DNA from 3 places in the Shewanella bicestrii genome. Region 1 is predicted to be linked to each of the others. Evidence: predicted binding sites of a transcription regulator. Region 1 holds the regulator's gene; each other region holds the start of a gene.

Region 1 (10,450 bases):
ATTTAGTGGCTGAACGAATCGATCTTGCCATTCGAATCACCAACGAACTCGACCCTACGCTTATCGCCAGACGTTTAGGCGAGTGTGAGTCTGTGGTGTGCGCTGCACCGAGTTATCTTGCCAGCCATTCGGCCATCACGCATCCCGAGGATTTAACTCGGCATAACTGCCTAACCTATTCCTACTTTGGCGATGTGATGTGGCGATTCACTCAAACGACTATCGCCGCGAAGGCAACGCCAACACAGGAAGTCGGGCAGATATTTAATATTCCGGTGAAGGGCAACCTAAGTGCCAATGACTCTATGGTGGTGTTAAACGCCACCTTGGCGGGGGAGGGAGTTGCCATGCAGCCCCTGTGGGCGGCAAAACCGCACCTCGATTCGGGGGCATTAGTGCCATTGCTGCGGGAATTTAAACCTCAATCCCTAGGCGTGTACGGAGTGTATCAATCCCGCAAACATATGCAGCCCGCATTAAGGGCGATGATGGATATGCTAGTACAGCATTTTAATGGGGCAATTTGAGGGCGTGATCTTGAATGCGCGACTTGCAACTTGCGCTTGCATTTCTATGAGATAGCGGCGACTGGATTGCGTTGTTCGTTCGACTCTGTCCCTCGGTTAACGTCACTTTGGAATCGTTATACAGCCCCAGCTCCTTCCTTCGATTTATATTTTGCGCCAGACGCTTAAACCCCATTGCGGCTATTTTCTGTTCAGCTATATTGGTTGGGATATTTTTGTTTTAAATGTGCAACTTAGGTCCCATTCTCCCTTGCTGAGCAGACGATATGAGCGAAGATATTAAAGATCACAAAGAAATTACCCGCGCGAATATTCGCGTCAATGCCCAGCTCGATGTGCCCTTTTTGGCAATGAACACCCTAGCGGCCATCATCGCCAGCTACGGACTCTTGGCCAACAGCGCTGCGGTGGTCATTGGCGCCATGATTGTCGCTATGCTGTTTTCCCCCATTTTAGGCTTGGCATTAGGACTGGTTGAAGGGGAAAAGTTGCTAGTTCGCCATGCCATTAAAAGTTTGATTGTGGGGAGTATTCTGGTTTATCTCACCGCCTTTTTAATTGGCTTTCTGCATTCCGATATTCCGATCACGCCGGAGATCATGGCGAGAACGGCGCCGAACTTTCTCGATTTAATGGTCGCGTTTGCGGGCGGTGCGGCGGGCGCCTATGCGACTATTTCGCCGCGGCTAAGTACTTCCTTTGTGGGGGTAGCGATTGCTACTGCATTAGTGCCGCCCCTGTGTGCCTCGGCGATATTGCTAGGTCATGGTAATTTTGAACTCGCCCGGGGTGCCTTCTTACTGACGTTTACCAACATAGTCGCCATCCAATTTGTGTCCTCCGTGGTGCTGTGGTTGAACGGTTTCCACGGATTTTATTTTTGGCAAAAAAGCTCGCTGTGGGAGTTGCTGAAACGTAACTTCATCACATTGATTCTGCTGGTCATTTTGATTATTGCCCTCAGCGTGAATCTGCATAATGTGGTGGCAAGGCAACTGTATGAAAGCAAAGTGACTCGCATTGTGAGTGAGCAGCTACTCAAGTTCCCCAATATGCGGTTGATTAAAGTCGGCATTGAGGAAGAGGCGAGCCAATGGATAGTGCGGGTCACGGTTGGTGGCATTAAAAAACCAGATGCCAGCTTTGTACGGCTACTGGAGAGTGAGTTGACACAGACGGGGCAAGTAAAACCGGCGACCGTGCGCGTGCGTTACTTTCAGGTCGATGTGATTGACCGCGATGGTGATGTGAAAGCGATTCAGGAACAGGATTAGTCGGCATAACCTTTTGTGCATAAAAGAAAAGCCCCGCAATTGCGGGGCTTATTTGTACCTGTAAACGCATCGCGCTTACTTAGTCATACGCTTGTATTTTAAGCGGTGTGGTTCAACCACATCGGCACCATAGGTGTTCTTCAACCACGCCGAGTATTCGGTGTAGTTACCTTCGTAGAAGTTCACTTGGCCTTCGTCGCGGTAGTCCAGAATATGGGTCGCGATACGGTCTAAGAACCAACGGTCGTGCGAGATCACCATAGCGCAACCTGGGAATTCGAGAATCGCTTCTTCCAGTGCGCGCAGGGTTTCAACGTCTAAGTCGTTGGTAGGTTCGTCGAGGAGCAGTACGTTACCGCCAGCCTGTAGCAGTTTAGCTAAGTGAACACGGTTGCGCTCACCGCCCGACAGTGTGCCAATCACCTTTTGCTGATCCGCACCACGGAAGTTGAAGCGGCCCACATAGGCTCGGCTTGGGATTTCCATGTTGTTGATACGCATGATGTCTTGACCACCGGAAATTTCTTGCCAAATGGTGTTCTTGTCATTCATCGAGTCACGGAACTGTTCAACCGACGCCAGTTGCACGGTTTCACCCAGCTCGATGGTGCCGCTATCAGGCTGCTCGCTGCCAGACAGCATGCGGAACAGGGTCGATTTACCTGCACCGTTGGCACCGATAATACCGACGATCGCGCCCTTAGGAATGGAGAACGACAGGTTATCGATCAGAACGCGGTCACCGTAGGATTTGGTTAAGTTCTTAACTTCGATGACTTTGTCACCTAAACGCGGTCCGGGCGGAATAAACAGCTCGTTGGTTTCGTTACGTTTTTGGTAATCAGAGGTATTCAGCTCTTCGAAGCGCGCCATACGGGCTTTGCCCTTAGACTGACGGCCTTTCGCGCCTTGGCGAACCCATTCTAATTCTTTCGCGATGGTCTTTTGACGCGCGCTTTCTGCGGCAGATTCCTGCTTCAAGCGAGCATCTTTTTGCTCAAGCCATGAAGAGTAGTTGCCTTCCCATGGGATACCCTCACCACGGTCAAGTTCTAAAATCCAGCCAGCAGCATTGTCGAGGAAGTAACGGTCGTGGGTAATCGCCACAACGGTGCCCGAGTATTCCTGCAGGAAGTGCTCGAGCCAAGCGACTGATTCGGCGTCCAAGTGGTTGGTGGGTTCGTCGAGTAGCAGCATCTCTGGTTTTTCCAGCAGCAGACGACAAATCGCCACACGGCGACGCTCACCACCCGATAAGACTTCAATCTTTTCATCCCAATCTGGTAGACGCAGGGCATTCGCCGCACGCTCGAGGATGTTGTCCAGATTGTGAGCGTCCTGTGCCTGAATGATGGCTTCGAGTTCACCTTGCTCTTTGGCAAGCGCGTCGAAGTCTGCATCGGGATCGGCGTAAGCCGCATAGACTTCGTCTAAGCGTTTGAGGGCATTTTTGGCTTCAGAAACCGCTTCTTCAATCGCTTCACGCACGGTTTGCGTCGGATCGAGTTTCGGTTCCTGTGGCAGATAACCAATCTTCAGACCTGGCATTGGGCGAGCTTCACCCTCAATCTCGGTATCGATACCGGCCATGATGCGCAGTAGGGTGGATTTACCTGAACCGTTAAGACCTAACACACCGATCTTAGCGCCGGGGAAAAAGCTTAAGGAAATGTCTTTAAGGATCTGCTTCTTAGGAGGAACAACCTTGCCCACCCGCAGCATGCTGTAAACAAACTGAGCCATTTTTCTGCATCTATAAGTGACTAATGATGCGGCTAATTCTACTCGATTGCGCGCCGAACTCAACTCGGCATTGAGGCGAGTTCAAGGTAAAACTGTAGGATTTTCATGTTTCAGAGACTGGGATTGTCGGCTAGTTACGAGTAGAATACCGCGCAACCCTACCTACAAGAATTGGCAGCTGGAGTAAGCAATGCTGAAAAAAGATATGAATATCGCAGATTATGATCCGGAACTGTTCAACGCAATTCAGAACGAAACTCTGCGTCAAGAAGAGCATATTGAGCTGATTGCTTCTGAAAACTACACCAGTCCACGCGTGATGCAAGCGCAAGGTTCACAATTAACCAACAAGTACGCCGAAGGTTATCCTGGCAAGCGTTACTACGGTGGTTGTGAGTATGTGGACGTAGTTGAAACCTTAGCGATTGAGCGTGCAAAACAACTGTTTGGTGCGACTTACGCAAACGTGCAACCTCACTCAGGTTCTCAAGCAAACAGCGCCGTTTACATGGCATTGTTAAAACCAGGCGATACCGTTTTAGGTATGAACCTCGCTCACGGTGGTCACTTGACCCACGGTTCACCTGTAAACTTCTCCGGTAGACTGTACAACATCATTCCTTACGGCATCGATGAATCAGGCAAAATCGACTACGACGAAATGGAACGTCTGGCGGTTGAACATAAGCCTAAGATGATGATCGGTGGTTTCTCTGCTTACTCAGGCATCGTTGACTGGGCAAGAATGCGCGAAATTGCAGACAAAATCGGTGCTTACCTGTTTGTCGACATGGCGCACGTTGCGGGTCTTATCGCCGCTGGTGTGTATCCAAACCCCGTGCCACACGCGCACGTTGTGACCTCTACTACTCACAAGACCTTAGCCGGTCCTCGTGGCGGTATCATTCTGTCTGCTGCCGATGATGAGGAGCTATACAAGAAGCTGAACTCTGCGGTATTCCCAGGCGGTCAAGGCGGTCCTTTGATGCACGTTATCGCGGGTAAAGCGGTAGCCTTCAAAGAAGCTTTAGAGCCAGAGTTCAAAGCTTACCAACAACAAGTGGTTAAGAATGCTAAAGCCATGGTTGAAGTGTTCTTAGAGCGCGGTTACAAGATCGTTTCTGGCGGTACTGACAACCACTTAATGCTGGTGGACTTAATCGGTCGCGACCTGACGGGTAAAGAAGCCGATGCCGCTTTAGGTAGCGCGAATATCACAGTAAACAAAAACTCTGTGCCTAACGATCCACGTTCACCTTTCGTGACCTCTGGTGTGCGTATCGGTACGCCTGCGATCACTCGCCGTGGCTTTAAAGAAGCTGAAGCGAAAGAGTTAACCGGTTGGATCTGTGACATCCTCGACGATGCCCACAACCCTGCGGTTATCGAGCGCGTAAAAGGCCAAGTATTGGCACTGTGCGCCCGTTTCCCTGTTTACGGTTAATTCGTTAATTTATCTGAATATGAAGGCTGAGTTCACAACTGTTTAGGGTGTTACTCTCAGGTGGTTAACCTCAGCCGATAAATAGGATAAAATCCCATGGCCGCATTAAGCGGCCATTTTTATTGCTAAAATCTTAGACTTAAACCCGCTCGGTTTAAGCGAGAAACAGCGAAAGCCATAGGCTTTATTCCATTCACGGCAGGAGGCTCAATGCATTGTCCATTTTGCAGCGCGACAGATACTAAAGTGATCGATTCCCGATTAGTGGCGGAAGGCCATCAAGTGCGTCGTCGCCGAGAATGCACCGAATGCCACGAAAGATTTACTACCTTCGAAGGGGCAGAATTAGTCATGCCACGGGTGATTAAACGCGATGGTACGCGCCAACCCTTCGATGAAGAAAAGCTGCAAGCAGGTATGTTACGCGCGGTCGAAAAGCGCCCCGTGTCCATGGATGAAATCGAGCAGGCCTTAAGTAAAATCAAGTCAACGCTGCGGGCTACTGGCGAGCGCGAAGTGCCATCTGAGATGATAGGTAACTTGATGATGGAACAGTTAATGAGCCTAGACAAGGTTGCCTATATTCGTTTTGCCTCGGTTTATCGCGCCTTTGAAGATGTCTCCGAATTTGGTGAGGCGATTGCGAAACTGCAAAAGTAACGTGGGTTATCTTAGGTTAGTGCTTAGGTTAGCGCCTCGTTATGCGCCGCATTCGGGCACGCTTCCTCAAGATTTCATAGGGTTTATATGAATTGGTCAGAACTCGATAACCAGATGATGAGCCGAGCCATACAACTGGCTCGCAAAGGATTTTATACCACTCGCCCCAATCCTAGTGTGGGCTGCGTTATCGTAAAAGATAACCAGATTGTTGGTGAAGGTTATCATCAAAAAGCTGGCGAGCCCCACGCCGAGGTGCATGCACTGCGGATGGCTGGCGAGTTTGCCCGTGGCGCGACCGCCTATGTCACCTTAGAACCTTGCAGCCATTATGGCCGCACACCGCCCTGTGCCTTGGCGCTGATCAATATTGGTGTAAAACGTGTAGTGGTGGCGGTTGAAGATCCCAATCCGCAAGTCGGTGGCCGCGGTATTCAAATGCTGCGCGATGCGGGCATTCAAGTGGATGTTGGCTTGCACCGCGACGAAGCTTACGCTTTAAATCTTGGTTTTATGAAGCGCATGGAGTCGGGCCTACCTTGGGTAACGGTAAAGCTTGCCGCGAGTCTCGATGGTAAAACCGCGTTATCAAACGGGGTGTCCAAATGGATCACTGGCCCCGAAGCTCGCCGCGATGTGCAGCGCTTACGTTTACGCGCCTGCGCGCTAGTGACAGGGATTGACACTGTGCTGGCCGATGACCCTTCGCTCAATGTGCGTTACTCAGAGCTTGGCTGTCTTAGCTCACAATTGAGTGAAGCGCAGATTTTACAACCGCTGCGGGTGATTTTAGATAGTCGCTGCCGCATGCCGATTACGGCAGCCTTGCTTGCGATTGAATCGCCGATGTTATTAGTCTCAACAGTGCCTTACTCGCCAGCCTTTATGGCGCAGTTGCCCGCCCATGTGACTTGTCTTCAATTACCGGCGATTGATGGTCGAATCTCGCTGCCTGCACTCTTAAGCTATTTAGGCAAAAGCTGTAATCAGGTGCTTATCGAAGCGGGCGCGACCTTAGCCGGCGCCTTTATCGGTGCAGGATTAGCCGATGAGTTAGTGCTGTATCAAGCGATGAAAATCCTTGGCGCACAAGGGCGTAATCTACTCGAATTACCCGATTATCAAATGATGGCCGATATTCCGACCCTCAAACTGGTCGATGAGCGTAAAGTGGGCGCGGATACGCGTTTCACCTTGAGGCTCACGTCCAATCCATCTTTAGCGAATAAGTGAGTTAACCATGTTTACTGGGATTATTGAGGCCGTTGGCACGCTGCGAAAGCTTGAACGTAAAGGCGATGATATTCGTTTGACGGTCGCCAGTGGCAAACTGGATTTAAGCGATGTGCGTTTAGGCGACAGTATCGCCACCAATGGGGTGTGTTTGACTGTGGTTCAGCAATTAGCCGATGGCTATGTGGCGGATGTGTCGGCTGAAACTGTCAGTCTCACAGGCTTTGCTAACTATAAAGTCGGCACTAAGGTTAATCTTGAAAAAGCCGTCACCCCGACAACTCGCCTCGGCGGGCATATGGTCAGCGGCCATGTGGATGGCATTGCCACCGTAGAGCAGCGTCTTGCTCGCGGTCAAGCAATCGAATTTTGGTTAGCGGCGCCAGCGGAGCTGGCTCGCTATATCGCCCATAAAGGTTCTATCACCATCGATGGCGTGAGCCTGACGGTAAACGAAGTCGATGGACACCGTTTCCGATTAACCATAGTGCCTCACACCGCGGGTGAAACCACGTTGGTGGATTTGAAAGCCGGCGATAAGGTAAATATTGAAGTGGATTTAATCGCCCGCTATTTAGAGCGTTTAATGCGCTTTGATACTAAAGAAACTCAAGGCGGTGGGGTGACCATGGAAATGTTAGCCCGTGCTGGCTTTGTGCGTTAGGGCACTGGCACTTAGCTCACTTAGGTATAGAATTTCATAACAACAGTAAAATCATAAAGGTCCTACAATGGCGCTGCACAGTATAGAAGAGATCATCGAGGATATTCGTCAAGGCAAAATGGTTATTTTGATGGATGACGAAGACAGAGAAAACGAAGGCGACCTGATTATGGCGGCCGAGCTGGTCACGCCTGAAGCGATTAACTTTATGGCGAAATACGGTCGTGGACTCATCTGCCAAACGATGACTAAGGCCCGTTGCCAGCAGTTAAATCTGCCCTTGATGGTGACTAATAACAATGCGCAGTTCTCGACTAACTTTACGGTATCGATTGAAGCGGCAGAAGGCGTAACCACAGGGATTTCGGCCCACGATCGCGCCGTAACGGTAAAAGCTGCCGTGGCTAAAGATGCCAAGGCATCGGATTTAGTACAGCCTGGTCATATCTTCCCATTAATGGCGCAGGACGGCGGCGTGTTAACCCGCGCAGGTCACACGGAAGCTGGTTGTGATTTAGCCCGTTTAGCAGGGCTTGAGCCATCGGGCGTAATTGTGGAGATCCTCAATGAAGACGGCACTATGGCCCGTCGTCCTGATTTAGAGATTTTCTCTGAATTACATGGAATTAAAATCGGCACTATTGCGGCGCTTATCGAATACCGCAACACCAAAGAAACCACAGTCGTGCGCGAAGCCAAATGTAAACTGCCAACCCGCTTTGGCGAGTTTGACATGGTGACCTTTAGGGACACTATCGACAATCAACTGCACTTTGCCTTAGTGAAGGGCGAGGTGAAGCCAGATTGTTTAGTGCGCGTACACTTACAAAATACCTTCAACGATTTACTCCACTCAGAGCGCGATCAGCAGCGTAGCTGGCCACTTGAAAAAGCGATGGAGCGTATTTCTGCCGAAGGTGGTGTGTTGGTGCTGCTGGGCAATCAAGAGCATACCTGTGAAATCCTCTCTAAAGTCAAAGCCTTTGAGGCAGAAGATCAAGGTCAAGCGCCTGCCTCTGCAAAATGGCAGGGTACTTCACGCCGCGTGGGTGTGGGCTCGCAAATCCTTGCCAGCCTTGGGGTGACCAAAATGCGCCTCTTGAGCTCGCCTAAGCGTTATCACTCGCTATCGGGCTTTGGTCTTGAAGTGACTGAATACGTGGCGGAGTAACAGGCTGAGCTTGTTAGACGTTGCACTAAGGTAAAATTAATCATTTGTATAATTTGCATAGGGCTGTGGGCGATTGACTGTGGTATCATGTCGCCACTTTTCGCCCAAGCCGGGTGCTTTAGCTAAATTAGGTAAGAAAATGAACGTAGTTCAAGGTAATATCGAAGCGAAGAATGCCAAAGTTGCGATTGTAATTTCGCGTTTTAACAGCTTTTTAGTTGAGAGCTTGCTTGAAGGTGCACTTGACACGCTGAAACGTTTTGGCCAGGTCAGTGATGAAAACATCACTGTCGTCCGTGTACCTGGTGCGGTTGAGTTACCGCTGGCTGCACGTCGTGTTGCCGCAAGTGGTAAGTTTGACGGTATCATCGCACTTGGTGCTGTGATCCGTGGTGGTACCCCTCATTTTGATTTTGTTGCAGGCGAATGTAACAAAGGTCTAGCTCAAATCGCATTAGAGTTCGATCTGCCCGTTGCCTTCGGTGTATTGACGACAGATACCATTGAACAAGCCATTGAGCGTTCAGGTACTAAAGCAGGTAACAAGGGCGGCGAAGCTGCACTAAGCTTGCTTGAAATGGTCAATGTTCTGCAACAGCTAGAACAACAGTTGTAATAGTAGGAAAAATAATGAAGCCTTCTGAGCGCCGCAAGGCCCGCCGTTTAGCCGTACAAGCCATTTATTCATGGCAACTAAGCGGGAATAATATTGCCGATGTCGAGCACGAGTTTTTAACTGAACAGAGCCTCGACGGTGTTGATGTAGCTTATTTTCGTGAGCTATTTGCAGGCGTAGCAACTAAGAAAACCCAACTGGATGAGTTGTTCATTCCACACTTAGACCGCCCCATTGATGAGGTGTCGCCAGTGGAGAAGGCCATAGTTCGCTTAGCGGCCTATGAGCTGACTTTCCGTAAAGATGTGCCGTTCAAAGTCGCGATTAACGAGGCGATTGAACTAGCTAAAGCTTTCGGTGCGGATGAAAGCCATAAGTTTGTTAATGGATTACTCGACAAACTGGTTGCACGTAAGTAATAAGGACAAACGGTATCTTATGATACCGTTTTTCATTGCTAACAAAGGTGGCCGATGTGAGTCGCGCCAAACTGTACAGTGAAAGAATTCCAACTTATTGAATGTTATTTCAATCACCGCGGCCCCACGCGCCGTGATGTCAAACTGAGTATTGGCGATGATTGCGCCCTAGTGCAGCCCGCCGAAAACAAGTCGATCGCCATCTCCTGCGATACCTTAGTCGAAAACGTTCACTTCTTCCCCGATATTCCCCCTCAAGCCTTAGGTTACAAAGCCTTAACCGTGAATCTGTCGGATTTAGCCGCTATGGGGGCAGAGCCTGCGTGGATGACGCTTGCGCTTACCTTACCAGAGATTAACGAAGCCTGGCTGAGTGGGTTTAGTGAGGGACTCTTCGAAGCGGCTGAATACTATGGTATTGCCCTCATTGGCGGCGATACTACCCGTGGCCCTAGAGCCATTAACATTACCGTGCATGGGCAAGTGCCGCAGGGTAAGGCTTTGACGCGTCACGGTGCAAAAGCAGGTGACTGGATTTATGTGACCGGTACGCTAGGCGATTCAGCATTAGGGCTGGATTTGATCCGCGGCGTGCAGCATGCGCGTGCGGAGCATAAAGAGTTCTTAATCAATCGCCATTATCGTCCAACACCTCGAGTGTTAGCGGGTCAGTCGTTACGGTCTTTAGCATCCAGCGCC
Region 2 (10,450 bases), 1.7 Mb from region 1:
GCGCCTAGGGATAGCGCCGGAGCAGTGTATTTGGCAGGATCTTTACCATTGCCAAACTCAGGGTCAAGAATCGTACCTGCATGTACATAAGGGAAGCCAAAATGTTCACCCAAGTAACTGACCTTATTGATTTCGCAGGGAGGAATATCATCACCCATCATGTCGCGGCCATTATCGCTAAACCAAAGAGTTTGAGTGCCGGGCTGAAAATCAAATCCGACGGAATTACGAACGCCTTGGGCGATAGTGGTTAATTTTTTGGTCTCCAGATTCAGCGAGAAAATACGCCCATAGCGTTCATTCTCCGCGCACACATTACAGGGTACGCCCACTGGAATGATTAACTCACCTGTCGGTGAAACCCCTAACACTTTCCAGCCATGGTGGGTTTCACTTGGAAATCCATCGAAGACCACCTCAAATTTGGGTGAGTTTAAGTTATTGTCTATATCCTTGAATCGAATGATGCGCTCGACTTCAGAGACATACAAATCGCCATCTTTGATGACCACCCCCGAAGGTAGCTTAAGTCCTGAGGCAACCAGGATTTTCTCATCAGCCACGCCGTCTTGGTTGCGGTCGATTAGGGCATAAACATTCCCTGCCTTCATCGAGCCAGCATAGACGATGCCTTTATCGGATACGGCAATTTCGCGCGCATTTTCAACATCATCAGCGAATAAACTTACGTTAAAACCTTCGGCAACCGTCAGTTTATCTAAGATATTCTTGGCCATCGCCGGAGCTGAAATGCCACTCAAGACACTGAGGGATAAGAGAGAAACCGCCTTAAAAGTGGCTTTATTGAATAGTGCGGCGCGTTTTTTATGATCCATTGACTCGCATCCTAGTAGGGTAAAATTATTGTCGTACAATTAACTTAGCTTCGTTTAATTTAGTTACGTTACCTTAGATATACCGTATTACCAAATCCTCTGATTTAGCAGGTCAATCCGACTATGAGTCCCCTTAAGCGATAACTCACTGTCAGTTTGCCCTGTTCTTAATCCCACATATCGCGCCCTTTGCAAAATAAGGATGAAAATCTGCTTGAGTTTTTTATCCATCTGCCGATAACTCGATAAAGCACATTCGGCACTCACTACTTAGCACTCAGATGTGTGACTCAGCTTTTGTCACTCTTATGAAGATAGTTGAACAGCCACATTGAAGTCTCAAAGGAATCTATCGTGAACATTAATGGATTAAATACTACGGCAAGCAGCGGCGCCTTTAAGTCAGTGTCCAGTGCCTATATCACCACCACGCCTTCATCCAACGGCTCAACAGAGACCATAGACGCGTCACCTCAAGAAACGGTCAATATCTCCAATGCGGGAAGACAAGCCCTCGCCACTGAAGTAGGTGCAGCTTTAAGGGGACAAGCAGCAGAAAAACTGCAGCAGACGGAAACGACTGATACCGAAGAGCCAACATCGATTATTGATGAGCAAATTAAACGCATAAAGGAACAAATCAAAGCCTTGCAGGAAATGCTCACCAAACTCGAAGGAGATGATTCTGAAGCCGCAGCTCAGCAACGTAAGCTATTGCAGGAGCAAATTATGCAACTCGGTAATCAAATTGCCGTGTTAATGGATAAGAAAATGCGGGATGCACAAAAATCTGCAGGCTAAGGCTTAGCACCAATCTGCGTTAGTGTTTGGATATCAACACTTCATGTGCATGGGTTGAAACAGATTAAATAGGAAAACTAAATAATAACCGCCAGATATTTAACCCGTCACCAGTGCGATAACTGATCCCGATTCTATCTATGCCGAGGAGATCTCCGCCCAAGGGCTTAGAAAACGCTAGCGTGGCACCAATCTCATAGCTGCCGGAGACTATGGTTTCATTTTCAGCATCTTGACTAAAATCCAGCTCGTTGAAATACCAATAACCAACCGCAAAGACTCTCGGCTGCATCTGAATATTCAACCATTGCCAGCGCGGCGAAAGACCAATATCCACCCCAGTTTGCAGCACTGCAAATTGGTCGGTTAATTTCCCTACCCGCTCACTGTAACCTGCAAACCTTAGCCTCGACACCCAGACGCTGTCTTCGCCAGCAAGGCTGAAATCATACAAGCTACTCACGCCAGAGGCTAAAATTGCCACGTTGGCATCGGTATCGAAATTTGTCCCAAAGCCCACATCCAGATAGGCTTCCATTCGCGTGTTTACCGTTGCCTGCCAATGATGCTCTATGCCTGGCGTCATCGTCATAGTGCCGACCGAGGAAGGCAATTCACCATCGGTAATATCTTTGGCTAAGTAGTCAAAAAAACCGAAGGATAAGGGTAAACGCAGCCAGGTTTGGCTGCTCTCATCCTTTAAGAAATCAAAGCTTAGGGGAATACTCACCACTGTGGCATTTTGATCGGCGGCACGATACACACCCGTGCCAAGATAACTGCCAAAGGCATAAACGGAATTAGGATTATTTTGACCATCAATCGGCGATTCGGGGCTCATTTGAGCAAGCGACTGAGATTGCTGTGCGGTCTGCACTGGGGTGTGGCTTACAATGGGAGCGGTCGACGCCAACAGTGGAAAGACACACCCCATTGATAGCGCCGAACAGGAAAAGCATTTAACGAGTAACCGGCTAAAGATGGTCTTCAATTTATGCAAACAGATCCTGATTTGCTAAGCCTAATCGGTTATCGCTTGGGTTAAAGATTACTCTTCATCCGTAAAATGATACTCAGACATCATATGGCCAAGCTCGGTGGATTTGGTCTTTAAGTAAGCTTCATTGTAGCGGTTTTTACCGACTTGCAGGGGAACACGCTCAACCACTTCGATGCCGATTTCTTTCATCGCTTTGACTTTGCGAGGGTTATTGGTCATTAAGCGTACATGCTTCACGCCAATTTGTTCAAGCATAGGTTGGATCATATCGTACTTACGCATGTCCGCTGGGAAACCTAATTGCTCATTCGCCTCAACTGTATTGGCGCCTTTATCCTGCAATTCATAGGCACGGATCTTATTCAGCAGACCGATACCACGGCCTTCTTGGCGCAAATATAAGATAAATCCACTGCCGGTTTCGGCAATGTTTTGCATCGCAGTTTGCAGCTGGAAGCCACAGTCACAGCGTAAGCTGAACAAGGCATCACCCGTTAGACATTCAGAGTGAATACGACCCAATACGGGGGCATCGCTACTTAGGGTGCCAAATGTGAGGGCAACATGCTCTTTACCGGTTTCGGTATCTTCAAAACCGTGCATGGCAAAAACGCCCCAGGGAGTGGGTAATTTTGACGTCGCGACATATTTTATCGACATGACTTAACCTTAACGACTACTCTCATTCCATGAGACGGAAGGAACATCCATAAACAAAACGATGATTGGGCTCTTCGCCTACTGAGCGCCTATTCTAAAGCGTTTTCCGTGATCACGAAATACTTTAGTAATTTAATCAACTATAAATCTAAGCCTGCAGCGCGATCACGGGTATAGCTCAATCTGTCGAACAACCATTCAGGGCGCTGCAAAATAGGCATGTGCCTTATTTTGCAACTCAATGAATAACTTGCCAATAAAACTTAAAACTTTGCTGGCGCAAAACCTGTTACTTCAGTTAAGCCCATTTCGCGTCCTAATGCCGTCATAGGATGCACAACCACTAGGCCTTTGACTGACTTTTTCAGTTGACCCATGTCGGCTTGCTCAGCTTTGGTGAGGGCGCGGTGGAATGGCAAGTGTTGAATATCTGTGCCTTGCTTTTGTAAAAGACGCGACTGCTGCGTTTTTACACTATTGATTTGCTTAGTGACCGCCGCAATATCGCGTTTAAATTGCGCCACAATAACGGCATCGCCACGTTGCTCTGCTGCCGCCAGTTTACGACGAAACTTATCTAGCTTATCGTTAAGCTGCTGCAGTTCTTGCTTTAAATTCATCATTTTACCTTAAATTACTTAAGTGAATCCCAGTCGATATGTGCACCATTTAGGGCCTGAATGTCCGGGTCACTGTGTCAAGGTGTGGGATTATAACAGCAAGTTAGCGATCCTCGTTACCGCTTTTATAAGAAACGGATCACCTGATTGCTGCTGCCACGATATGGCAAACTCGGATCGGCAAGGCTCTGCTCGAATTTACCATCCACCAGCACGTCCACATATTCCAGTACCGCACGCTGCTTATCCGTTAGCGCATCCCAGGTATAACCCGTCCACAGCCAAATATCTTTACCCGGACATTCGGTTTTCACTCGCTTTACTAACGCGAGGATCCCCTCAAGGTTGGCGGGCAAGAGTGGATCACCGCCAGAGAGCGACAAGCCGCGGCGCACAATGCGCTCATCCTGTAGATCGGCGATAAGCGTATCTTCCATCGCCTTATCAAACAAATGGCCTGAGCGCACATCCCAAGTACTTTGATTATAGCAACCTCGGCATTGGTGCTCACAACCTGACACAAATAGGGTTACCCGGGTGCCGGGACCGTTCACCACGTCAACGGGATAATATTGGTGATAGTTCATTGCTGCGTCCGCGCTAAAGCCCAATATGATTAGGGGCTAAACATCAAAGCACAGTCGCCACCAGTGCGGCTGTGCCAGTGTAACAAAACAAACAAGGCAAAAGTGTTACAAGTGTTTGATCCTGCGTTTCACTTCTTCTTGCTTGCCATGGTTGAATGGTCTGGCATCTGGACTACCTAAGTAACCACACACTCGGCGAGTGACAGACACTCGGCTTGGCTCGTGGTTACCGCATTTAGGGCAAGTAAAACCTTTACTGGTACAGCTAAACTCGCCGGTAAAACCGCAGTCGTAGCATTCATCAATCGGCGTGTTAGTACCGTAGTAAGGCACGCGGCTATAACTGTAATCCCACACATTTTCGAGCGCTTCGATGTTGTGCTGCATATTCGGGTATTCGCCGTAGCAAATAAATCCGCCATTGGCGATCGCAGGATATGGCTGCTCAAAATCAATTTTATCGTAAGGATTCACCCGCTTTTCCACATCCAAGTGGAAGCTATTGGTGTAATAGCCCTTATCGGTGACCCCTGCAACCACGCCGAATTGGCGCGCATCGAGTTTACAGAAACGGCTGCAGAGGCTCTCACTCGGGGTGCTATAAAGGCTAAACCCATAACCTGTTTCGGCCTTCCATGCATCGGTAGCCGCTTTAAGATGCGCGACAATCGCCACCGCTTTTTCACGAAGTTTGGCATCATCAAACACATGGGTTTCAGTGCCATAGAGCGCATTGATAGTTTCATGCAAACCGATATAGCCTAATGAAATCGATGCCCGACCATTTTTAAAAATTTGGGCGATATCATCATCGGCGCGCAGGCGCACACCACAGGCGCCTTCCATATACAGAATGGGCGCAACTCTGGCTTTAACGCCGTTTAAACGTTCGATGCGGGTGTCTAATGCGCGGCGGGCAAGCAGTAAACGCTCATCTAAAATGCGATAAAATTCAGCCTCATCGCCATTGGCCTCGAGGGCTACGCGGGGCAAGTTTAAGCTCACAACCCCAAGGTTATTGCGCCCTTCATGGACCAGCTCGCCATTTTCTTTATAGGAGCCTAAAAAGCTGCGACAGCCCATAGGGGTTTTAAATGAACCCGTGACCTTTTCCACTTGCTCGTAGTTCAAAATATCCGGATACATGCGCATGCTGGCGCATTTTAGGGCCATTTGTTTGACATCGTAGTTGCAATCACCGGCCTTGTGGTTAATGCCATCGCGAATCGCAAACACCAGTTTAGGGAACACGGCAGTCTTACGATTTTTACCTAGGCCCGTCATACGGACTTTCAACATAGATTGCTGAATTAAACGCGACTCCCACGAAGTACCCAGACCAAAACCAAAGGTGACAAATGGCGTTTGCCCATTGGCGGTATGTAAGGTATTCACTTCATATTCGAGGGATTGGAAAGCGTCATGACATTCTTTTTCGGTCAGCGCCGTCGCATAGGCCTTGGCATCTTTAATTTGCCAGTTAAGTGCCACTTGATAGTGTTTGTCATAGCTCTTCGCCACAAAAGGCGCGAGCACTTCATCGATGCGGTTAATCGTGGTGCCGCCATAAATATGGCTGGCCACTTGGGCAATGATCTGCGCCGTGACCGCCGTAGCGGTGGAGATGGATTTTGGGGTCTCAATTTCGGCGTTGCCCATCTTAAAACCGTGGGTCAACATGCCCGCCAAATCAATCAACATGCAGTTAAACATCGGGAAAAACGGCGAATAATCGAGATCGTGGTAATGGATTTCACCAAGTTCATGGGCGGCCACCACATCCTTAGGCAGAATATGGCTCTTGGCGTAATGTTTCGCGACGATCCCCGCGAGTAAATCCCGCTGGGTTGGGATCACTTTAGAGTCTTTATTAGCGTTTTCATTTAACAGCGCCGCATTGCTCTGCTCGACTAAACCACGGATTTCGAGATTGAGTTTACTGGTCGCATCGCGGCAAATGTCTCTGTCATGGCGATACTCGATATAGACCCGCGCCAGAGACTTGTAAGGTCCTTCCATCAGTAGGTTTTCAACCGCATCCTGTAAATGGTGGATCTCGACTTCTGCCAGATTGGCCACTCGCTCCCTCACACAAGCGGCAACCGTCGCGGCATAGTCTGCATCCTCTATCCCAACCGAGTTTGCAGCCGCTATCACTGCATCTCTTATCCTTGTTTCATCAAAAGGTGTGCGGCAACCATCCCGCTTGATCACGACTGGCATTGTTCAGTTCCTCTCCATTCCGATTAAAATTAACACTACATATAGTGTTTAGATAATCAACAAACACAATATCTAGGCAATTAAGCGGCATTAACACCTAAAATTCCATGATCCAGATCATGATTTATCGGATGGATAAAAAGAACAAAGAAGAACTGTAGCCAAACCCAATGATCTCAGTTTTAAGCCTTGACCTTGGCCATAAAGCAGGATAGCGGACGCTAAAAATACCCGCTAATAACGACAAAAGTACCTTGGCCAGAAAGCCAAAGTCCTTGGAATAAAAAGTCCTTGGAATAAAAGCAGCCCGTAGCTCGGCGTTTGCCTTAGCTAAGGTTTACACTCAAACAGAGTTAACGCTTGGCTAACGCAAGATAACTACTCAGTTGCCCCGATGCCGATTGCTGCATCCCCATGGAGGAAGCCACTTGCATAGTCGATTTAAGCCCCTGCCATAACTGTTTTTGGCTGTCGCTCAGTGTTGGATTGCTATTTAGATAATCGGTTAACTGGCCAAATACCTTAGTGGCTTTTTGTGCCAGCACAGGAGATTGTGCATCATCCATATTCGACAATACGTTTTTAGCATCGACTAAGGTGTTGATCATCGGACTGTTTGGTGACTTTTCCGCTAAAGACTTTAGCTCGTCGTCGATAAAGTCCTGCAGGGATTGCTTGCTCGGCTTTTGACTCTGCAAATTAATGCCATTTTGTGACAGGCGCTCAACCTGTGCATCGGACAAAATGCCGTCCTTTTGCAGCCGAGACACTAGGGCCGGAATATCTGACACACTAAACTGGCCATCGGCAAAAAAATCCTTCGACATGGCTTGGATTTTTTGCGCCCTAAGCGCGCGGGGTGACAAGGCAATCTCATCACTCGGTTTCGCTTCAGTCTTAGGCGTATCCTTGGTGGATGACTTGGCATCCGTCAAGGATTCTGTCTTACTCGTGTCCGTCTTCTTGCTGTTCAGGCCATAGGCATCGGCAACACTGCTACGGTTCAGATTTAAGGCATTTAAAAGAGGATTCATCGTCAATAATTCGGCATCTAACACTGTGTGATGGGGTTAAAGCAAAAAATAAGCCAATCAAACAGTCACTTGCCTAAATTATTCTTGGAAGACTAAGTATCCTCACAACTTAGCCTTTCCAAATCGCGGCTTCAATCAAGTGCGCCACTTTCGCGACAGCCGCCTCCCCCGCCGCAATCGCTTCATCGGCGCGGTGAAATTCCATAGTGCCGATATTGGCCACTTCTGGCACGACGAGAACATCGGGAGGGTCTCCCATCAACCGTGCCCGTTTATGGCGCTGCTCTAAAATCCCCATCGACTGTGACATCACCGCAATCATACCGGGATTGGATTTAGTACCGAGGGAAAACTTGTCGGTTAAGCTGCTGACATACTCCCGCCCCCTCGCAAATAAATCCATAAAGCCGGTTTCTTGGCGCGCGGGCATTTCGGTTTCTTCCTCCGGCGCCTTATGACTGGTCATATTGACGGGTAATACCTGCAGCCGCCCTGAATGAAACCCGTGCAAATCCACAGCAATCACAATATCGACGCCCATGGCACGGCTTACTGACACGGGCACAGGGTTCACCACGGCGCCATCGACTAACCAACGCTCACCTTGACGCACGGGGGCTAATATCCCCGGCATAGAGCAAGATGCACGCACGGCTTGGCGTAAATCACCATGACGAAACCAGATTTCTTGCCCTGAATACAAATCCGTGGCTATGGCCGCAAAGGGGCGATCTAAATCTTCAATATTGATATCCCCAATACGTGATTGCAGCACATCGAAGACTTTCTCACCGCCAATCAAACCGCCCTTGCGCCAACGAATATCCATCAGCCCGAGGACATCCCAGCTTGAGAAACTGCGCACCCATTCCTCAAGCTCGGTCAAATGATTATGGGCATAGGCCGCCCCAACAAGCGCGCCGATTGAACATCCGGCCACTTTATCGGGTTTGACTCCCATGGCGGCCAAGCCATTGAGTACACCGATGTGAGCCCAACCTTTGGCGGCTCCGCTTCCAAGCGCGATGCCAATGGTGGGTTTTGTTCCCTTGCCCATAATATGTTTCCCTTAACAACTCAATGATTTGAATAAGCTAAATTCCGCCCTGAGTACTGTCAATCATTTATGGATTTATTCCACTTAGCGCGTTAAAAGGCCGCTGTGGAAATGAATCCAAGGCCCATCGAATACGCGTACCCCAAGGAGCTGCCTAGCCCGTTATACACATGTTGGGGGATTAATGCTCACGCCTTTGTTAAATCGCCAGCCATAACAACGGCTATTTAGCGGATTCAGTAAGATAATGACCAATCAAGATAGCTGAGCATAGTGATTTAAGGCTATAATCTGCCCTCACTCAGATTTAGGGGATATACCTTTGCAGTTTACTGATTTTTCTCTGGACCAGCGTCTGTTACAAAGCTTAAAGCATATGGGGATTGCAACCCCAACCGCCATCCAGGAACAAGCACTGCCTATCGCATTGGCAGGTAAAGATTTAATGGCATCATCAAAGACAGGGTCCGGTAAGACCTTGGCATTTTTGTTGCCAGCAATGCAAAGAGTAATCTCCACCCGCGCCTTGACCAAGCGCGATCCTAGAGTACTGATTTTATTACCAACCCGCGAATTGGCCCACCAAGTGTATAGCCAGCTACGTTTGCTGGTTGCCAACACTCAATACAAAGCCATTAGCGTTTTGGGTGGTGAGAACTTTAACGATCAAGCCAAAGCACTGGCAAAAGAGCCGCATTTTATCGTGGCAACGCCGGGACGCATCGCCGATCATTTAGAGCAAAAAAACCTCTTCCTCAATGGATTAGAACTGCTTGTCCTCGATGAAGCAGACCGTATGCTGGATCTGGGTTTTGCGCCACAATTAAAAGCCATCAACGCTGCCGCCGATCATAAGCGTCGTCAAACCTTGATGTTTTCGGCCACCTTAGATCACAGTGAAATCAATGAGATTGCCGCAGCATTACTTAAAAATCCGTCGCATGTTGCTATTGGCGCTGCCCACACAGAGCATCAGGACATTACCCAACGGATTTATCTGTGTGATCACTTAGATCATAAAGAAGCCCTGCTCACGCGTTTGCTCAGTGACGAAACCCACAAGCAAGTGATTATTTTTACCGCCACCCGCGCCGACACCGATCGCTTAGCGAGCAAACTCTCGGCTCAAGGCTTTGCCACAGCCGCCCTAAGTGGCGAGCTGAAGCAGGCGGCCCGTAATCAAATCATGGATCAATTTGCCCGTGGTCAGCAGCAAATTCTGGTGACCACAGATGTGGCATCCCGTGGCTTAGACTTACTCAATGTCTCCCTCGTCATCAACTTCGACATGCCAAAATTTGCCGAAGAATATGTCCACCGCATTGGTCGAACCGGCCGCGCGGGCGCCAAAGGTGATGCTATCTCCCTCGTTGGCCCTAAGGATTGGGATAACTTTAAGAAAGTACAACTCTTCCTTAGAAAGACCTTTGAGATCAGTGTGATTCAGGGCCTCGAAGCTAAATTTAGTGGCTTAAAAGACAAGCCAAAGACTGCCGCAACTAAAGCGGTCGCTAAGGCAGGTACCAAGGCCAAAGCAAAAACCAAGTCAAAAACGGTTAAAACGGCCGCCTCCCGTGACAAACGCTTTATCACAGGGGTTGATGTGGGTGATGCGCCCATGCGTAAAAAACC
Region 3 (10,450 bases), 1.0 Mb from region 1:
TTAATCCCGAGCAAGTGGCGCGCCTGCAGAAAGAATTCAGCATTTATATGGTGGGTTCGAGCCGCATTAGCATTGCAGGCATTAGCGAAGACAATGTGGATTACTTAGCTAAGTCGATTGCCAAAGTACTGTAACGAGACTGTTGGGATGAAGCGCCTAATTCGGCCTAAGTCCCCTAGCCTTCCTTTAGCTATTACTTAGTGCATGCTTTCATATTAACTTTAAGCTTTATGCAACCAATAAAAAACGAATGCCTAGGCATTCGTTTTTTTTCTCACTTTACGCTGTTAAAACTGACTTTAAACGACACGTATCAATCAGCAAGTTAGGTAAACTTCATTACTTGGCTTAGCTATGCTTTGCCGCAAATTCGTTCATAAAGCTCACCAGCGCGGCGACACCTTCAAGTGGCATCGCATTGTAAAGGCTGGCACGCATGCCACCAACGATTCGGTGCCCTTTTAAGGCCACTAGGCCCGCCGCTTCGGCCTCTTTTAAGAAGGCGCCATCAAGGGATTCATCCGCCAGTTGGAAAGTCACGTTCATTTGTGAGCGGTTTGCCGCGACGACACCATTTTTATAGAAAGGATTGGCATCGATACAGGCATACAGCATTTGCGCTTTTTGCTGATTGATTTTCGCGATACTGGTCACACCACCTAAGGATTTGAGCCAAGCAAACACTTCAGCTGCTAAGTACCAAGCAAAGGTTGGCGGCGTGTTGAACATAGAGTCATGCTCAACGGCTAAACGGTAATCCATGATGGATGATTGGGTTAAACTCGGCAGTTTCAACATATCATCACGCACGATCACAATAGATAAGCCCGAAGGACCAATGTTCTTTTGCGCACCAGCATAGATTAAGCCGTAACGACTGACATCGATTTCGCGAGACATAATGGTAGATGATAAGTCGGCGACAATCGGCCATGGACTGTCTAACTCATCAAAAATTTCGATACCATCAACTGTCTCATTTGGGCAATAGTGCACATAACGGTAATCGGCATCAATCTTATGCAGATCAGGTAGCACTACTGCATTGAGTCCATTATGTTTTTCAACAATGTTAAGGCTATCAATTTGTGTGTTGCCCGCCAGCTTTTGTGCTTCGGCTAATGCTGCAGAAGACCATTGACCACTGACTAAATACAGGGCACGGCCTTGGTTGCCTAAAAAATTATTCACAACGGCAGAGAACTGACCGCGACCACCGCCGTGCATAAACAACACATGATAGTTCTGTGGAATATGCATCAGCTCGCGTAAATCCGCCTCAGCTTGCTTGGTCAGCGCGATAAATTCCTTACCTCTGTGGCTGACTTCCATCACGGAGACACCTAGCCCATTCCAATCGAGTAATTCCTGTTGTGCTTTTTTCATTACCGCTGCGGGTAACATCGCAGGACCTGCACAGAAATTATAAATCGCGCTCACTGCCACTCTCCTTATTTACAAACCATGATATTAGAATTCATAAAATAAAACGTTGCCATGAAAAAAACGAGCGTCCAATTGGACGCTCGTTTTCATACTCTCGAATTAGTCTTCGTCTTGCTCGTCGTCAAGCTCTTCGTCTTCGTCTAATTCTTCTTCCAGTTCATCCTCTAAAGGCTCTTCTTGAACAGAGTCACCTTCAGTGACAACTGGGACGATTGGCATACCGTTTTCATCCAGCTCGACTTCATCTTCGTCGCCTTGGATCTCATCAATACGCTGCAGACCAACCACTTTCTCGTCACTTGCGGTACGGATAATGGTCACACCTTGGGTGTTACGGCCGATGATAGACACACCGTTCGCTGGCGTACGCACTAAGGTACCTTTGTCGCTGATGAGCATGATTTCGTCATTGCCGCCAACTTGTACCGCGCCAACCACTGCACCGTTACGCTCGCTCACCTTGATCGATACCACACCTTTGGTCGCGCGGCTCTTCGATGGGTATTCGGACAGTTCAGTACGTTTACCGTAACCGTTTTCGGTCACGGTTAAGATAGCGCCATCGCCCTTAGGTACGATGAGAGACACTACTCTTTGACCTTCTTCGAGCTTGATACCGCGAACACCTGTCGCGCCGCGGCCCATTGGACGCACGCCCTTGAAGTTGATTTGAGGGTTGCCTTCTTCGTCCAGCACTGCGTTGCCGTTTTCATCGAGTACGGCGACTTCTTCGCCTTCTTTAAAGCGAACCACTTTACCTTCGTTCGAGAACAACATGATCTCATCATCACCATTAGTGATATCGACACCGATCAGTTGGTCACCATCTTTCAGGTTCACGGCGATAATGCCGTTAGCACGTGGGTTGCTGTAAGCCGTCAGCGCAGTTTTCTTCACGGTACCGTTAGAAGTCGCCATGATGATGTACTTATCTTCTGCGTATTCACGCACCGGCAGAATCGCCGTAATGCGTTCGCCATCGGACAGCGGCAGTAAGTTAACAATCGGACGCCCGCGCGATGTGCGGCTTGCCAGCGGTAATTGATAGACCTTGAGCCAGTACATCTTACCGAAATCAGAGAAGCACAGAATCGTATCGTGAGTGTTGGCAACCAGTAGTTTTTCAACGAAATCTTCGTCTTTCACTTTAGTCGCGGCTTTACCCTTACCACCACGGCGCTGGGCTTGGTAATCGCTCAGCGGTTGGTACTTGGCGTAACCTAAGTGTGACAGGGTCACAACCACGTCTTCTTCGTTGATTAAGTCTTCAAGACTCATATCAATTTCATTAGCGTTGATGACAGTGCGGCGTGCATCACCGTATTCAGCCAGAATTTCTTCTAGCTCTTCTTTGATCACTTCCATCAAACGCTCAGGGCTGCGCAGAATAAACAGCAGACCCGCGATGAACTCGAGCAGCTCTTCGTATTCGGCGATGATCTTATCGTGCTCAAGACCAGTTAAACGGTGTAAACGCAGCTCAAGGATCGCCTGAGCCTGTTGCTCGGTCAGGTAATATAAGCCATCACGGATACCGAATTCTGGCTCTAACCATTCAGGACGCGCCGCATCGTCACCCGCTTTTTCAAGCATGCCCTGTACATGGCCAAGTGCCCAGCCCTGCTCAACCAGTTTGACTTTCGCATCAGCTGGGGTAGGAGATGCTTTGATCAGCGCAATAATCGGATCGATATTGGCGAGTGCGACCGCTAATGCCTCAAGAATATGGGCACGTTCGCGCGCTTTACGCAGTTCGAATACGGTACGGCGAGTCACCACTTCACGGCGGTGCAGGATAAAGCATTCGAGCATTTCTTTTAAGTTGAACAACTTAGGCTGACCATTGGTCAATGCCACCATGTTGATACCAAAAGAACATTGCATTTGTGTCTGGGCATAGAGGTTATTCAAAACAACTTCACCCACTTCACCGCGTTTGATTTCAATAACGATACGCATACCGTCTTTGTCAGACTCGTCGCGCAGGCCGCTAATGCCTTCAATCTTCTTATCTTTGACTAACTCAGCGATTTTCTCGATGAGTTTCGCCTTGTTCACCTGATAAGGAATTTCGGTGACGATAATGCGTTCACGGCCGTTATCTTCGGTTTCGACTTCAGCCAGTGCGCGCATGACGGCGCGGCCGCGGCCCGTCTTATACGCATCGATAATGCCTTTACGGCCGTTGATAATCGCAGCCGTTGGGAAGTCTGGGCCAGGAATATGTTCCATCAACTGTTCGATAGACAGCGCAGGATCGGCGATCAGCGCTAAACAGCCTTTGACCACTTCGGTTAAGTTGTGAGGCGGAATGTTTGTCGCCATACCGACCGCAATACCCGATGAACCGTTGATTAACAGGTTAGGGACACGTGTCGGTAATACAGCGGGAATTTGTTCTGTGCCATCGTAGTTGGGCACATAGTCAACGGTTTCTTTTTCAAGATCGGCGAGGAGCTGGTGCGCTAACTTATCCATACGGATTTCGGTATAACGCATTGCCGCTGCGGAGTCACCGTCAACCGAACCGAAGTTTCCTTGACCGTCGACTAAGGTATAACGCAGAGAGAAAGGCTGAGCCATACGTACGATAGTATCGTAAACCGCCAAATCACCATGGGGGTGATATTTACCGATCACGTCACCAACCACACGGGCAGACTTTTTGTACGGCTTGTTCCAATCGTTCTTCAATTCACTCATGGCAAACAGCACGCGGCGATGCACAGGCTTAAGGCCATCACGCACGTCTGGTAATGCACGTCCCACGATGACGCTCATGGCGTAATCAAGGTACGAATTCTTTAGTTCGTCTTCGATATTAATTGGCGAAATAGATGATGCCAGATCAGTCATAAACTGCTCGTTCCCCTGAAAATTAGCCGACAACGTATAATCCGTATCATTGAGCGGCCCAAAAACGTGATTTGGCATTCTAACACAGTTATTTAATGTCGCCAGACCTATCCTACGTGAATTGCGAAGGATGTGGCTTAATAGATGAAAACACTGTCAATTTGCCCTTTTAAACCCGATAAAATCCGTTGTTAATGGCGAAATTGAGGCCAAGACTTGATTAATCTCTGAGCAGAAAAACCGCTCTGCTTCACAAAGTGTTTAAGAATTAATGATAATTGCTGAAATTTCACTCAACCACAAAGACTTAGGATTAGCCAATACTGTGTTTATCCCCCATTGTCGTTATAATAGCCGCACAATGACAGCCGTAATAGGTAATAGCATGCAACAGAATACCAACGTAGACCCGCAGGAAATCGCAAAGTTTGAACGTATGGCCGAAACCTGGTGGGATCTCAACGGCGAGTTTAAGCCGCTGCATCTATTAAATCCCCTGCGCCTTAACTATATCGATCAAACCGCGGGCGGGATTTTTGGTAAGAAAGTGCTCGACGTCGGCTGCGGCGGCGGCATTTTATCCGAAAGCATGGCGCGCATCGGCGCGATCGTTGACGGCCTCGATATGGGGGAAGAACCATTAGAAGTCGCGCGTTTACATGCACTGGAAACGGGTGTGAGCATCAATTACGTCAAAAACACCGCCGAAGCGCATCGGGAAGAACACCGCGAATACTACGATGTGGTGACCTGTATGGAGATGCTCGAGCATGTGCCTGATCCACAATCGGTGATTCAAGCCTGCTGCGATATGGTTAAACCCGGCGGTTTTGTATTTTTCTCCACGATTAATCGCAATATGAAATCTTTTGTCGAAACCATCATTGGCGCTGAATATCTACTGAAGATGCTGCCCATTGGTACTCATGATCATAATAAGTTTATTAAACCTTCTGAATTGATTGCCTTAGTCGATAACACCGATCTTATCTGTAAAGATGCACTTGGGATCACCTATAACCCACTGACGGGGATCTTTAAGTACACCCCAAAGGTCGATGTTAACTATATGATCGCGACGCAAAAGGTAGATTAAGATGAGTTTAGCTGAGGTTAAAGGGGTCTTATTCGACCTTGACGGTACCCTTGCCGATACCGCACCGGATCTGGTTCAGGCCCTTAACCTCAGTTTGTCGGATGTCGGTATCGCGGCAAAACCCATCGCAGACATGCGTAGCGCCGCCTCCCATGGCAGCTTTGCCTTAGTCGATGCGGCGATTCCAGGCGCGGATAACGCACTGCGCACTCAAGTACAGCAAGGACTCCTCGCCCATTATCAAAGGATCAATGGCGACCATTGCCAGTTGTTTGATGGTATCGCCCCCCTACTCGACTGGCTCGAGTTGTGCCGCGTGCCATTTGGGGTGATCACGAACAAACCCGCTCGCTTTACACGACCTCTATTACATAAGCTTAAGCTCAGCTCGCGTATGCCGGTGATGATCAGTGGCGATTCGACTCGTTACCCTAAGCCCCATACCGCACCTATGCTATTGGGCGCACAGCAATTGCAATGCCGGCCACAGCAAATTCTCTATTTAGGCGATGCAGAGCGGGATTTACTCGCGGCCCAAGCGGCGGGCATGCTCGGCGGTGTGGCGCTGTGGGGATATTTGGGTGAGGCCGATACGCCCGATGCATGGCCTGCCTATGCGCAGTTTAACTCACCATCGAGTTTGCATTCGGCCTTAAGCCAAGCATTGGCCAAATAGCGGTAACGGATTGACCAAGGTTAACGGCCCAACCGAATCCCATTAACGGCGAAATTATGCGCCCTTCGCTGGTAATGCAATTTAGGTTAAGGGTCAATCCTTGCGATCGCGATCGCTGCTTATTTTAGCGATCGATCACACAGTGAAATTTGCACAAAAAAACGTCATCAATGTCGCACGCTAATCTCAATTTGAGCTTCAGGGTTAGTCATCACTAACGCTTTTCTTTATCCTCAAGATATCCACAAGATACCCCCTGAATTGAGACTTGCAAATAGCGTCAAACCTCACTATCTTGTATCTCAGATTATTTAAAACACCATATCTTGTGTATAGGTAGCAATCAGACACACTAGAAGTTCCCCGTTAAATCGACTATCTCCTGCATAGTCAGCAGTATTAAGGGTTTTCAGGTTGATTGTTTTACAAGGAAACGTACGGTGACTTAGTTCACCTGAACAGATATCAGAACCAAGGCCTCTCTTCAATGAATAGCAATATGACAGTCACAAAACGCTGTGGTGCACGTGAGACAATCGATCTCGACAAAATACACCGCGTAATTACTTGGGCAGCCAAGGGATTAAAAAACGTTTCTGTTTCTGAAGTTGAACTTCGCACGCATTTACAGTTTTTCGACGGGATCCCAACCGAAGCTATCCACGAAACGATCATCAAATCTGCGGCGGATTTAATTTCCCCAGAATCACCGGATTATCAGTTTCTGGCTGCGCGCTTAGCCGTATTCCATTTACGTAAGAAGGCCTTTGGTCAGTTCGAACCGCCAAAGTTATACGACCATGTGACTAAACTGGTCGAGCTTGGCAAGTATGATATGCATATTCTGCAGGATTACACCCGCGAAGAACTCGATATCATGGATACCTATATCGACCATTGGCGCGATATGAACTTCTCCTACGCGGCGGTAAAACAGCTCGAAGGTAAGTATCTGGTACAAAACCGTGTGACCCACGAGATCTACGAGAGCGCCCAGTTCCTCTATATTCTGGTGGCGGCCTGCTTATTTGCCCGTTATCCAAAAGAAACGCGCCTGCAATACGTTAAAGATTTTTACGACGCGGTATCGACCTTTAAGATTTCTCTGCCCACGCCAATCATGGCGGGTGTACGTACGCCAACGCGTCAATTCAGTTCTTGTGTACTGATTGAGTGTGGCGACAGCTTAGATTCTATCAACGCGACCGCCTCTTCTATCGTTAAGTATGTCAGCCAACGCGCGGGTATTGGTATCAACGCTGGTCGTATCCGTGCATTAGGTAGCCCAATCCGCGGCGGCGAAGCCTTCCACACCGGTTGCTTACCTTTCTACAAGTATTTCCAAACGGCGGTGAAGTCTTGCTCGCAAGGCGGCGTTCGTGGTGGTGCTGCGACCCTCTTCTACCCGATTTGGCACTTAGAAGTAGAATCTCTGCTGGTACTGAAAAACAACCGCGGTGTCGAAGATAACCGTATTCGCCACTTAGACTACGGCGTGCAGCTCAACAAGCTGATGTATCAACGTCTGATCAAAGGCGAAAACATCAGCCTGTTCAGCCCATCGGACGTGCCAGGTCTTTACGATGCCTTCTTCGAAGATCAAGACGAATTCGAACGTCTGTACCTGCAATATGAGCAAGACAGCAGCATTCGTAAGAAGACATTGAAAGCGGTCGAACTGTTCTCATTGATGATGCAAGAGCGTGCTTCAACGGGCCGTATCTACATCCAAAACGTCGACCACTGTAACACCCACAGTCCGTTCGACTCGAAAGTCGCTCCGATCAGACAATCTAACCTTTGTCTTGAAATCGCGCTGCCGACCAAGCCGTTGAACAACATTGACGATCCAAACGGTGAAATCGCGCTGTGTACACTGTCAGCATTAAACTTAGGTGCGATCAAAAACTTAGCCGAGCTTGAGCCATTAGCCGATTTAGCGGTACGTGCACTGGATAACCTACTGGATTACCAAGATTATCCAATCAAAGCGGCTGAAATTTCATCGATGAACCGTCGTACCTTAGGTATTGGAGTTATCAACTTCGCTAACTACTTAGCGAAGAATGGCATGAAGTACTCCGATGGTAGCGCGAACAACCTGACTCACAAGACCTTTGAAGCAATTCAGTTCTATCTGCTCAAGGCGTCAATGAATCTGGCAAAAGAGCAAGGTGCGTGCCCATTATTTAATGAGACCACTTACGCCCAAGGTATTTTACCAATCGATACCTACAAACGTGATTTAGATAAGATTTGCAGCGAGCCATTGCATTTAGACTGGGAAACACTGCGCCAAGACATTAAACAGCACGGTTTACGTAACTCGACCTTGTCTGCGCTGATGCCGTCTGAGACTTCATCACAGATCTCAAACGCGACTAACGGTATCGAACCTCCACGCGGTTTGATCAGTGTGAAAGCCAGTAAAGATGGCCAGTTAAAGCAAGTGGTGCCTGATTTTGATGAGCTGAAATACAACTACGAACTGCTATGGCAAATGCCAAGCAACGAAGGTTACTTACAGCTCGTGGGTATCATGCAAAAATTCGTTGACCAAGCAATTTCGGCCAACACTAACTATGACCCAACGCGTTTCGAAGGCCGTAAGGTTCCGATGCAGACTCTGCTGAAAGACTTACTCAATGCCTATAAGTTAGGTGTAAAAACGCTGTACTACCATAACACTCGCGATGGTGCATCGGATCAACACGATGACATTACCAACATAGAGAAAGAAGATGACGGCTGTGCTGGCGGCGCCTGCAAAATCTAATCTTCAATGTTAACGGTTGCGGGATCCCTTTGGGATCCCGACTTATTGGAATACTCGTACCATGACCTACTCTACTTTTTGCCAAACACCCAACGATGCCACCCGTGAACCTATGTTCTTCGGACAATCGGTTAACGTCGCTCGTTATGACCAACAAAAATATGAAGTGTTTGAAAAACTGATTGAAAAGCAGTTGTCTTTCTTCTGGCGCCCAGAAGAAGTTGACGTTAGCCGCGATAAAATCGACTACAACTCACTGCCAGATCATGAAAAGCATATTTTTATTTCGAACCTGAAATACCAAACGCTGCTCGACTCTATCCAAGGCCGCTCGCCTAACGTGGCATTTCTGCCCTTAGTGTCGCTGCCCGAATTAGAAACTTGGATTGAGACTTGGTCTTTCTCCGAGACCATCCACTCGCGCTCATACACTCACATTATTCGCAATATCGTAAACGATCCTTCAGTGATTTTTGACGATATCGTGGTGAATCAAGAGATCCTGCGCCGCGCGACTGACATTGCCGAATACTACGACCACTTAATCAAGCTGACCCAGGTTTACCACCTGTTAGGCGAAGGCACCCATGTGATCGATGGCGAACCGATTGAAGTCAACACTCGCACGCTAAAGAAAGCGTTGTACCTGTGCATGATGTCAGTTAACGCCCTCGAAGCGATTCGCTTCTACGTCAGTTTTGCCTGCTCATTCGCATTTGCTGAGCGTAAGCTCATGGAAGGTAACGCGAAAATTATTCGTCTTATCGCCCGTGACGAAGCCCTGCACTTAAACAGCACCCAGCATATCTTAACCATTATGCAGGGCGGCAAGGATGATCCTGAGATGGCCGAAATTGCTGCGGAATGCCAACAGGAAGCCTATAACCTGTTCCTCAAGGCCGCCGAGCAAGAAAAAGAATGGGCAAAATACCTGTTCAAAGACGGCTCAATGATAGGTCTCAACGAGCAGATCCTCTGTCAATACGTTGAGTACATCACTAACCAACGGATGAAGTCAGTTAACCTGCCACTGCCTTATGCCGAGCAGTCTAACCCTCTGCCTTGGATGAAGAACTGGTTAGAGAGTGACGCCGTACAAGTAGCACCACAGGAAGTCGAAGTGTCATCTTATCTTGTCGGTCAAATCGATTCGGCCGTCGACAGTGATGAATTCCTCGATTTCGATCTCTAACGGGATTTGATTGCTTATGGCTAAATCGAACCTGCTGTTAAACAACCCCTTTGCGAAGGCGCCCATTGTGCGCCTTCAAGGGCAACCTGTGCTGCTATTTACCGAGCAGCGCAATTCGTTGTTGCAAGCACTCGAAGCCAAAAAAGTGACCATATTCTCTGAGTGCCGCAGTGGTTTTTGCGGCGCTTGCAAGACCCGTATCATTAGCGGCAGTGTCAGCTATTTAACCGAGCCTTTGGCCGAGCTTAATGCCGACGAATGTCTGCCCTGCTGCTGTATTCCTAGCGAAGATTTAGAACTCGATTTATCCCCCGAAGGTGCTGACGTGGTGACCTATCCTTGCGGTAACACTCGCGCACAAACCCCATCGACGCGTAAAATCGCCAATCTCAAAGCTGTGCCACAGCA

Evidence for each region. The regulator NrdR, encoded in region 1, represses ribonucleotide reductase genes. The targets are predictions, from matches to a motif close to AAACACNANATNTNGTGTTT.
Region 2: a site for NrdR is predicted at 6,758-6,777, ahead of nrdD (anaerobic ribonucleoside-triphosphate reductase). Genes of this name have one in related genera too.
Region 3: a site for NrdR is predicted at 6,389-6,408, ahead of nrdA (class 1a ribonucleoside-diphosphate reductase subunit alpha). Genes of this name have one in related genera too.

What each region holds. Positions count from the first base shown of each region.
Region 1 covers NZ_CP022358.1:3,474,184-3,484,633, reverse strand. The annotation lists gene CF168_RS15245 (LysR family transcriptional regulator) at 1-527, shown strand, start outside; gene CF168_RS15240 (TIGR00341 family protein) at 794-1,801, shown strand; gene ettA (energy-dependent translational throttle protein EttA) at 1,877-3,544, opposite strand; gene glyA (serine hydroxymethyltransferase) at 3,735-4,988, shown strand; gene nrdR (transcriptional regulator NrdR) at 5,199-5,648, shown strand; gene ribD (bifunctional diaminohydroxyphosphoribosylaminopyrimidine deaminase/5-amino-6-(5-phosphoribosylamino)uracil reductase RibD) at 5,736-6,881, shown strand; gene CF168_RS15215 (riboflavin synthase) at 6,889-7,545, shown strand; gene ribBA (bifunctional 3,4-dihydroxy-2-butanone-4-phosphate synthase/GTP cyclohydrolase II) at 7,613-8,716, shown strand; gene ribH (6,7-dimethyl-8-ribityllumazine synthase) at 8,856-9,332, shown strand; gene nusB (transcription antitermination factor NusB) at 9,347-9,751, shown strand; gene thiL (thiamine-phosphate kinase) at 9,830-10,450, shown strand, end outside.
Region 2 covers NZ_CP022358.1:1,806,107-1,816,556, reverse strand. The annotation lists gene CF168_RS07910 (PQQ-dependent sugar dehydrogenase) at 1-737, opposite strand, end outside; gene CF168_RS07905 (FlxA-like family protein) at 1,191-1,637, shown strand; gene CF168_RS07900 (hypothetical protein) at 1,702-2,478, opposite strand; gene ribA (GTP cyclohydrolase II) at 2,686-3,297, opposite strand; gene CF168_RS07890 (YibL family ribosome-associated protein) at 3,561-3,917, opposite strand; gene nrdG (anaerobic ribonucleoside-triphosphate reductase-activating protein) at 4,043-4,504, opposite strand; gene nrdD (anaerobic ribonucleoside-triphosphate reductase) at 4,610-6,727, opposite strand; gene CF168_RS07875 (hypothetical protein) at 7,081-7,761, opposite strand; gene rssA (patatin-like phospholipase RssA) at 7,871-8,818, opposite strand; gene CF168_RS07865 (DEAD/DEAH box helicase) at 9,141-10,450, shown strand, end outside.
Region 3 covers NZ_CP022358.1:2,468,075-2,478,524, forward strand. The annotation lists gene CF168_RS10820 (amino acid aminotransferase) at 1-134, shown strand, start outside; gene serC (3-phosphoserine/phosphohydroxythreonine transaminase) at 349-1,440, opposite strand; gene gyrA (DNA gyrase subunit A) at 1,546-4,302, opposite strand; gene ubiG (bifunctional 2-polyprenyl-6-hydroxyphenol methylase/3-demethylubiquinol 3-O-methyltransferase UbiG) at 4,688-5,398, shown strand; gene CF168_RS10840 (HAD family hydrolase) at 5,400-6,074, shown strand; gene nrdA (class 1a ribonucleoside-diphosphate reductase subunit alpha) at 6,562-8,850, shown strand; gene nrdB (class Ia ribonucleoside-diphosphate reductase subunit beta) at 8,912-10,042, shown strand; gene yfaE (class I ribonucleotide reductase maintenance protein YfaE) at 10,059-10,450, shown strand, end outside.